4 regions of the Paenibacillus sp. V4I7 genome follow, and region 2 is predicted to be linked to each of the others. Evidence: riboswitches for the same ligand, from Rfam matches in the RefSeq annotation. Region 2 holds a riboswitch; each other region holds the start of a gene.
The links. Region 2 has a riboswitch for cobalamin ahead of cobJ (precorrin-3B C(17)-methyltransferase). Riboswitches for the same ligand answer to the same signal wherever they lie in the genome.
Positions count from the first base shown of each region.

Region 1: linked by a shared signal. The riboswitch ahead of QFZ80_RS25815 ((2Fe-2S) ferredoxin domain-containing protein) and the one ahead of cobJ (precorrin-3B C(17)-methyltransferase) in region 2 are both predicted to bind cobalamin.
Region 3: linked by a shared signal. The riboswitch ahead of QFZ80_RS02345 (ABC transporter substrate-binding protein) and the one ahead of cobJ (precorrin-3B C(17)-methyltransferase) in region 2 are both predicted to bind cobalamin.
Region 4: linked by a shared signal. The riboswitch ahead of QFZ80_RS25795 (energy-coupling factor ABC transporter permease) and the one ahead of cobJ (precorrin-3B C(17)-methyltransferase) in region 2 are both predicted to bind cobalamin.

Region 1 is NZ_JAUSZD010000002.1:5,526,253-5,528,448, forward strand. Features, by position in the region: gene QFZ80_RS25810 (energy-coupling factor ABC transporter ATP-binding protein) at 1-365, shown strand, start outside; gene QFZ80_RS25815 ((2Fe-2S) ferredoxin domain-containing protein) at 737-1,105, opposite strand; cobalamin riboswitch at 1,138-1,340, opposite strand; gene QFZ80_RS25820 (hypothetical protein) at 1,475-1,606, opposite strand; gene QFZ80_RS25825 (DUF4023 family protein) at 1,767-1,880, opposite strand; gene QFZ80_RS25830 (hypothetical protein) at 1,927-2,151, opposite strand; gene QFZ80_RS25835 (hypothetical protein) at 2,135-2,196, opposite strand, start outside.
Region 2 is NZ_JAUSZD010000002.1:1,931,742-1,933,937, reverse strand. Features, by position in the region: gene cobJ (precorrin-3B C(17)-methyltransferase) at 1-1,108, opposite strand, end outside; cobalamin riboswitch at 1,250-1,451, opposite strand; gene QFZ80_RS09880 (hypothetical protein) at 1,494-1,724, opposite strand; gene QFZ80_RS09875 (guanylate kinase) at 1,889-2,196, shown strand, end outside.
Region 3 is NZ_JAUSZD010000002.1:235,870-238,065, forward strand. Features, by position in the region: gene QFZ80_RS02335 (aspartyl-phosphate phosphatase Spo0E family protein) at 1-206, shown strand, start outside; gene QFZ80_RS02340 (hypothetical protein) at 268-795, shown strand; cobalamin riboswitch at 828-981, shown strand; gene QFZ80_RS02345 (ABC transporter substrate-binding protein) at 1,134-2,144, shown strand; gene QFZ80_RS02350 (FecCD family ABC transporter permease) at 2,146-2,196, shown strand, end outside.
Region 4 is NZ_JAUSZD010000002.1:5,522,876-5,525,071, reverse strand. Features, by position in the region: gene cbiQ (cobalt ECF transporter T component CbiQ) at 1-96, opposite strand, end outside; gene QFZ80_RS25800 (energy-coupling factor ABC transporter substrate-binding protein) at 93-377, opposite strand; gene QFZ80_RS25795 (energy-coupling factor ABC transporter permease) at 374-1,153, opposite strand; cobalamin riboswitch at 1,301-1,494, opposite strand; tRNA gene QFZ80_RS25790 (tRNA-Arg) at 1,607-1,680, opposite strand; gene QFZ80_RS25785 (hypothetical protein) at 1,838-2,196, shown strand, end outside.

The DNA.
Region 1 (2,196 bases), 3.6 Mb from region 2:
TTGAACCAAAGCTTCTACTTCTTGATGAACCAACGGCCTATCTAGATCGTATATCGGAGCAACAGTTAGTCGAGGAGATCAACCGTATACATAGCCGCGGAATCACGTTAGTCATGGCTACCCATGATATGAACCTAGCCTATTCATGGGCTGATTGGATTCTGGTGATGGATCAAGGACAGTGCGTCATGGAAGGCACACCAGATGAAATATTCAAAGATAGCAAGGCTATTAAAGACCTTGGTCTTGATAGGCCAATGCTGCTAGATTTGTGGGAAGCATTGCCTGAAGCTAACCGTCAGGGCGTATCCGCACCCAAGAATGTGCGTGATTTTACAACATTATTACAAAAAGTCCATTTATAATTATCATCAACGAATATATATAAAGTTAAAAGTGGCTGTCCCAACATTGATAAAATAGTTAGAGGGACAGCTTCTTCATGTATACATGCGTGCATCCATCTATCAATGGTAGGCCCTCTCGTTCCGTTCATTCAATGCTTAGCTCTTTTCATCCACTTTAGTGGCCTGCCGTTCCATTATGAACAAGTATGACGAATAAGCGCGGAAAACGCGCTTATTCTGGAGGCACGAATAGGTAAGGAGTAAGCTTTATTTACCTCTTACCTATAACATATAAATTCTGACCAAAAAGGACCTCCCCCTATTACGGAAGTCCTTATGGTTACGTGCTTTAAGGAAGATATCCCTCTTTTTAAACTTTCATTCATTGATTATTTGCTTTGTATGCGACTAATGCCCTTATTTCCTTTTCCGGTTGGCACAAAGCTTTCCTCAAAGCTATAAATCATATGTTCTTCGAGTGGTTTCCCCTCTAGTAAATGCTCTCTAACAAGCCTTCTCCCAGTCTCTGGTGTCATTTCCTTGTACCAAATCCCTTGCGGATACACCGTGACAACACCTGCATCCTGACAGCGGCCATTACATCTAGTCCGAGTTGTATGTATAAGATGCTCGGCTCCGTGCTTCGAAATTTCATCTCGGATGGCTAGCGTTGTTTCATCTCCTGAATGTTTCAGGCAAGATCCCCCGTTACAGATAAGTACATGATGTTGGACTGTTGATAGATCCCACGTACTCATAAGAACACCTCCCTATCTCCCGTAGGTATATAACTGTGCTGCTGAAATAGGCAGGTCTCCTGGCTTCAGGATCTTCATCATACGTCAGCCTTCCCAATCGGTCGATCAGTGGCATAGAGACGTTGACTCCTCTGTTACAGTGGCGGGACCGCGTCGGCTTCTAACCGATCTTCCCTTTTAAGCTTACCCTACGCTTGGAAAGCGGAACGTAAGCACCTATTTCGAATATGAAATTGTACCCGAGTTTATTCAAATCTTTTAAACTCAATCATCATCTTACCTCATAGTCTTCTTACAAACAAGGAAAAAGCCCCCACCAAATGGTAGGAACTTCATCGGAAGCTGTATTCACGAATTCAAATCTTTAACTTAAACGGAAGGCCGATTCGGCTGGTGATGTCCGGGCTCTGTTGAATCCAGGTTGGACTGTATGCGAGAAGATTGCTTGGAATGATCGATTGTGCTTTGTGTCCTTTGGTCCATACTCTTCTTTTTGCTCATGATGGGGTTAATCCTCCTGTGAGTTGAAATAATGATCACTTGATTAGTATGGAGAGATACCGCCTCTAATATGCTGTTTATAATACCCATAAAGAACGAAGGAAAAAGCAAAAGCCTGCAAGGAAGTCTCCCTACAGGCTCTTGATGGTGCCATTAGACTTTAGTGCTTCTTGTGAGGCAAATTACTGCCTGGCTGACCGTCACCTTGGGTCCTGAGATTCTTCGCGGCTTTCCTCTGCTTGTCGTGCAGCTTGCTAATGAAATGACTATCCATGAGCATTCGCCTCCTGAAGAAAGAATGGCACTACCTCTTTAGAATGTCACACGAGGTCTAAATTTAAACGCATGGCAAGATTAAGAATCGCGCCTCTTGCTTCTGCATCTGTTTTGACTTTTTCGTACAATTCCTCAAAATTAGTGCGGTTTTGAATAAATTCCGGTTCGGTTTTGATAGCTGTTTGTGTCCAGTTGATCAAGACATTCTCGGCTTGGGTAAGTTCATTGTAAGCACGATGCAAGCCGACACGCTCAATAATTTCTTCCATCTCTGCTTGCCCAACTTCTTTCCCCTTCCTCTTTTAATTCCGCAA
Region 2 (2,196 bases):
GGGCTGCTGTTAACTTTTTATTCGCGATTCCGGGGCTTACTGCAAACTCAAAGATAGATTGGGTCGCAGTCAGCTTATTGTCAAATTCAAAAGGCAACTCTTCATTCCCTTTGGATACTAGCTGCAAGGCTTCTATTGCAAGCTGTAAGGAATTACTAGGTGACAAAATCGGTGATGACTTCAGCTGTGAAAGATCTCTATTTTCAGTAATCTTATCATCCAAGAGTTCATCTTCATCGTCGAACTCCCCCATGGATTCATCCCAATCCTGCTCATCCAATTGTTCCAAAGCCCAAGGCTCAGCCTCGGATTTCAACCTTTGATGTGGTTTAAGCGGCTGTGTTTCGGCCCCTAATGTGTATTTCCGCTGATAACCGCGCGGTGTAATCATGAGACCGTCATACAGCTTGGTTGCGGAATTACCAATAATAATGGTCGTTAACATGCCAATATCATGATTCAGCATATCAGCCAATGTCGTCACAACAACATGCTCGCGATCTCGATACGCGCTTTTGACAATCCCAACAGGTGTTAAAGGAGAACGATACTTAAGGAGAATGCGCTGAGTCTCAACGATTTGTCTGGTCCGTCTACCGCTTCGCGGGTTATAGAGGGCAATAACGAAATCAGCCATCCCTGCTGCATCAACCCGCTTCGCTATCAGCTCCCATGGTGTAAGATGATCACTTAAGCTAATCGTGCAAGAATCATGCATAATTGGAGCGCCTAGCAGAGATCCAGCCGAATGAACAGCTGAAATGCCAGGAATCACTTCTACTTGAACGCCATCCTCACGGGTCCAGCCTTGTTCCATCAATACCTCATAGACAAGACCGGCCATCCCATATACCCCGGCATCTCCACTGGAAATAACGGCAACCTTCTTCCCCTGCTTGGCTTGCCGCACAGCCTCTTGCGCACGACTCACTTCTTCCGTCATGCCTGTTCGAACTACTTGCTGTTCGGTTAACAGACCTGAGATAAGATCCACATAGGTGTTATATCCGATGATAACTTCACTTTCCTGAATCGCTTCCCTTGCACGCTTCGTAATATGTTCAAAACTCCCCGGCCCAAAGCCAATAATGAGCAGTTTTCCTGACAATTTGCATCACCCTTCCCCGTAATTACACAAACAAAAAAAGCATCCCTAACATAAGTCATGTTAGAAACGCTTGGTAAATTACTACAGTTAATAAAACCAGAAGTAACCGCTCTCTAACACTCCCTAATTCCACGTAGGGTAATTGTGTTGTTGAATTAGGCAGGTCTCCTGACTTAATCATCCCCTTGCACCTTCCCAGGTTGTTACCCAGTGGCATGTTGCAAGCAGTTTCCGTAATAAACGGCGATTTTTACAGTGGCGGGTCCGTGCCGGTATTTCACCGGTCTTCCCTTTTAACCATACACCCGAATGGATCTATGGCACCTAATTCCTTTGATATGCAATTACGATCATCCTACCATCTATCGATTGGGTTGTCACGTATTTATTCATAGATGGCCTGGTAGAGTCCTTCCATCAAACTCTGGTAACTGCTTGGTTCAAAGGTCATCTCGGCAAAAGAAACATGAATGACCTTGTTGATCGTTTTAACAATAAAAAAACTATCCTCCCCACGCTCCGGGTCAATATAGGTATAGCACTCTAAGTGATTGGTTCCGGTTTTTTGACGTAAAAATTCCGTTGCTTCCGCACTCAAACTCGCATATTTAGGCATAGTTAGATCCCTTTCCATTTAAACGATGTGATGCTATCTATTATAGCGTATTTTAACCCTTTGATTCCTATCAAAACGAGAAAGTATTTCTTTAATTTTCAGAATTTTCGTACTATAATGAATCTATCAAGATATCGCTTTCATTCTATGAAGGAGGAATTGATATGAGCAGTCATGAAACGAATGGATTGGTGTTTGTCTTTACTGGCACTAGCGGTTCTGGTCGTAAAACAATTGCCCATCACATTGCCAAAGAGCTTGGTTTCTCATCTGTCGTCTCCTACACAACTCGAATACCTAGACCCAAAGAAATCAACGGGAAGGATTATAATTTCATCTCACGCAAAGTGTTCATCGATAGTGACATTGCAGGTGAATTTTTTCAAACTGTTGAAATTGACGGGAATTTCTATGGGATCAAGAAAGCGGACATCGATGAAGCGCTTCGCAAAGACGGACTTATCTATGTCAT
Region 3 (2,196 bases), 1.7 Mb from region 2:
ATTTCGGACAAAGTTGGTTGACCAAGCGTGCAAAGAAGCAAAACTCCCTTACCTTATTAGAAGAAGAGATTCATTCTCTACGACGCAGGTTAGAAAAGATGGTTTTTGATGGCGAAGAAATGACATCGGATTCCGTCGTTGAATTGAGCACAATCCTAGACCAAAAAATAAATGAATATATGCATAATGGGAAAAAAAGTCGGTGAAAACCGACTTTTCTCGCGATTATCGATGGATTCAGATAACAAACGGAGGTACGCTTACAACATGAAAGTGAAATGGCTGTTAGTTATGATGATGGGGCTTATGGTGATTCTAACGGGTTGCGGCGGGCCGAAGCCGGATGTATCTATATTTATAATGGGCACTAATGGTTTTCCAAGTGAAGCGGGGGACAAGCTGGAGAGTTCCTTGAAGTCCAAGGTGGGCGAAGTTCCTACAGTCAAAATTAATACGTCGCCTATATTCTCGATGGAAAAAATGATTGTAGAGCTGGCTGCAGGAGGCAATGGCATCTTCATTCTTGCGGAAGATCAATTCAAATCACTTAGTAATCAAGCGGGTTTCGTTTCTTTGGATGATACGATCAATCCGGTAGATTATCCGGATGGTGTTATTCAAATAGCTGAAGAAGGCAAGCCTGCAGAAAAGCATCTTTATGGTATTCCTCTTGCAGGAAACAAATGGATGAAAGAACAAGGTTTTGAAGGAAAAGGCTTGGTGGCTTTTATTCCCCAAAATGCTCCAAAGTTGAACGAGTCGAAACAAGTGCTCAAAGTAATTGCACAAAAGTAACAAGAAGTCTATAATCGACAAATAGATTGATAGTAAAATATGCAGCCATAGGTGTTGGTTAAGCTCATTAAGAAGAGATTGCCACTTAAAAGGGAAGCCGGTTAAAGTCCGGCACGGTCCCGCCACTGTAATCCAGGCATGAGTTGCCGGGAGAGTCAGGATACCTGCCCATGGTGCCGTTTACGACATCCTTCGAGGAAAAGGATCGCGTTAAATCAGGAAGCAACCTTAGGGTTGCTGAGCACCGCGATTTATCGTCCCCTTTGTTCCTTCGAGAACAAAGGGGCTTTTTTGTTAGGGTCAATCGAAATAAATAGTTCAGAAAGAGGTTTTGTCAGATGAAAAGGAATTCAGTAAAAAAAGCACTTATTCTTACGCTAGCTCTAGTAACAGCAATCAGTCTCGCAGCTTGCGGCAAAAAGGAAACGGAAATGTCTGATCCATCTAAGCTTGGCGGGGAGGGAACAAAAGCTCCTGCTGCAACTTCGGCACCAGCAGCAGCCAAAAAGACGGTCTATCCATTGAAGATAAAGGATGCTACGGGTAAGGAGTTTACTTTTGATAAGGCGCCTGAACGTATTGCATCCGTGTCTCCGGCAGAGACTGAAGCCCTTTTTGCAATTGGGCTTGAGGCTAATATTGTTGGTGTATCTGATTTCGATGATTATCCAGAAGCGGCCAAAACGAAACCGAAGCTTGGCAGTATAACGAAGCCTAACCAAGAAGCAGTTATTGCAGCCAATGCGAATGTCTTGTTCACAGGAGTTTCAATGAAACCCGATACGGTAGAAAAGTTGCGCGCTTTAAATATTAACGTGTTTAAAGTGGAGCCGAAAACCTTGGATGATGCCATTGCGAACATTCAAACCTACGGATTGATTACAGATCATCAGGAGCAAGCGGAAAAAGTGGTTGCTAAGATGAAATCGGATCGTCAAAAGGTTGTTAATGCAGTGAAAGACGTCAAGCAAGAGAACAAGAAAAAGGTATACATTGAATTTGCCCCGGGATGGACAGTGGGCAGTGGCGAATACATGGATGAATTGATCAAGCTTTCTGGCGGGATTAACGTCGCAGGAGACGGAAAAGGCTGGTATCAAATCAGCGAAGAGAAAATCATTCAACAAAACCCAGGTGTAATTTTATTCGCCAATGGGGTCGTCGATAGTAAGAGTAAGAAACCACTTGATGAAATTATCCGTACGCGAAGCGGTTGGGATGCCATTGATGCCGTGAAGAACAAGCAGGTGATTGGCCTCGACCAGAACATGTTGAGCCGTCCTGGTCCAAGGCTGACCGATGGATTGCTTGAAATGGCGAAAGGCATTTATCCCGAACTGGTGAAATAAAATGAAAAGAAAATTAATGCTATGGGGAGGAGTAGGGGTTATACTCCTTCTT
Region 4 (2,196 bases), 3.6 Mb from region 2:
AAACAGCAGCATGATAACTGCAAAACCGCACTTCCACATCGGTGACAGGGGGCGTAAGGCATTTTTATAAGATAGCGAATCGATTCGTTTTATCATTGGTTTTTGGATTTAGACGCTTTCCCTTTGAAAAAGCCAAAGGCAAACCCGATGAAGCCAGCGCCAATGGCCGCTTGTAAGGCGAATAGCATACTTTCTGTCTCAGCTGGGAGCTCAAATAAAGAAGAGAACCATGGCGTATAGGAAGGTTGAATACTCTGAATTAATTGTTCAGCGGTATCATCAGCTCCTCCAAATTCGCCTTGTACGAAAATAAGGGGCAAGACTGCCAGTAATACAACAGCAATCAGCATAAGGGTATTTAAAGTACGAGTTTTCATTGCTCAGAAGCTCCTTTCATTTTATGTTGTAGGATAGATAGTTCTTTAGGGCTGTAAGATTGTAACCAATTCCATATTAATACGGTTAAAATGCCTTCACTAATGGCAAGAGGGATTTGCGTAATGGCAAAAATACCGCCGAATTTCAAGAAGGATGCCATAAATCCACCTTGTTCAGCCGGGAATGCAAGAGCTAATTGGACAGAAGTAACAATGTATGTGGATAAGTCGGCAAGAGCAGCCGCCAAAAATATCGACCATTTTTGTTTGCCGGTTGTTTTCATCATGGACTTATATATGAAGTAACCAACTACTGGACCGGAGAGGGCCATTGAGAATGCATTTGCCCCGAGAGTCGTAAGTCCTCCATGAGCAAGTAAAACCGCTTGAAATAACAATACAATCGATCCTAGGACGCTCATAGGGAGCGGTCCGAACATTACAGCTCCTAAACCTGTACCTGTTGGATGAGAACTGCTTCCGGTCACAGAAGGAATCTTTAGTGCTGAAAGTACGAAAGTGAACGCAGCAGCAAGACCGAGCATAATTTTGAGCTCTGGATGTTCTTTCGTAATTTTGATAAGTGCTCGGACACCAAGAAAGAAGAACGGAAGGAAGGCTGCCCACCAAAATATAGCCCAACCTACGGGGAGAAATCCTTCCATAATGTGCATGCCGTTGACGGTTTGCGGTTCATTAATGAATAGATAAAGGGCTAACCCTATAACCACTAGTAAGAAGCTAACGACCTTTGTCTTTCGTGATTTTGTTTGCATGTTTTTTAAATTCCTCCTAATTGAAGTTCGAATAACAAACAAAAAAGACCAATCCTGATGGATTGGTCGTGGGTACGTACGAATAAACGACAAATATAAGCTACATGTCGAGAGACTTGACGTACACCGCTCCTTTCCGCGAAGGTTTCTGGGTGCATAAATGAAGGTAGGTCTCCTGGCTCTCGGATCATCGTATTCTTTCTGCCTTCCCTGAATATGCATCAAGTGACATGATAGAAAGAAACTCCCCGAATACAGTGGCGGGACCGCTCGGGATTTGCACCCGATTCCCTGTTACCCCTTGCTTGCTACGCAAGGGCACCTCATTTATTCGAAAAAATATGTAATTGAAAAGAGTATAGCACAATATGAAAGATTCGTAGCATAGTGAATTTTATTTTTCTTATAAACAAAAAAAACCGCGATTTCTCGCGATCCTTTGCCGTACATAAACGTCCCAGGAGGGATTCGAACCCCCGACCGCACGCTTAGAAGGCGTGTGCTCTATCCAGCTGAGCTACTGAGACATAGACCTCTTCTTACCTTGCGGATGTGATCCGTTTAGCGAAGCAAGAGTTATATTATCATATAGTTTCAAGTGAAGTCAACCCTATTTTAAATGTTTATTTTGCAATCACTTGGACAATCAAGTAAACTGTCACCAGCGAGACCAAGATTTCTGAGGTGATCATCATAACGGACCCATCCATCAATAACTTAATTCTTTTTCCGAAAACAGAGCAATATTACGAAGAGGAGCTGACTCGGTTTCTAAAAACAGAGCAGTATAGTGATGCACTCCAATTGCTAACCTTTCTACTGCAATTTCCGACAGTAGACCATCACAAAACCGAACAATGGGAAGCCCTGAGGAATTGGCTGTGTACCATGTATCCGGAATCCATGTTCCCAATGACGTCTCCATTGGAAGATGATCCAGAGGAAGAAACGGATCTATTACGGCAGTACATACAAGAAAAGACAGCCGATGATGGCGCTTTTGCGCTTAAGCTTCTGAATATGCTAAGAGACGGTACATTAGA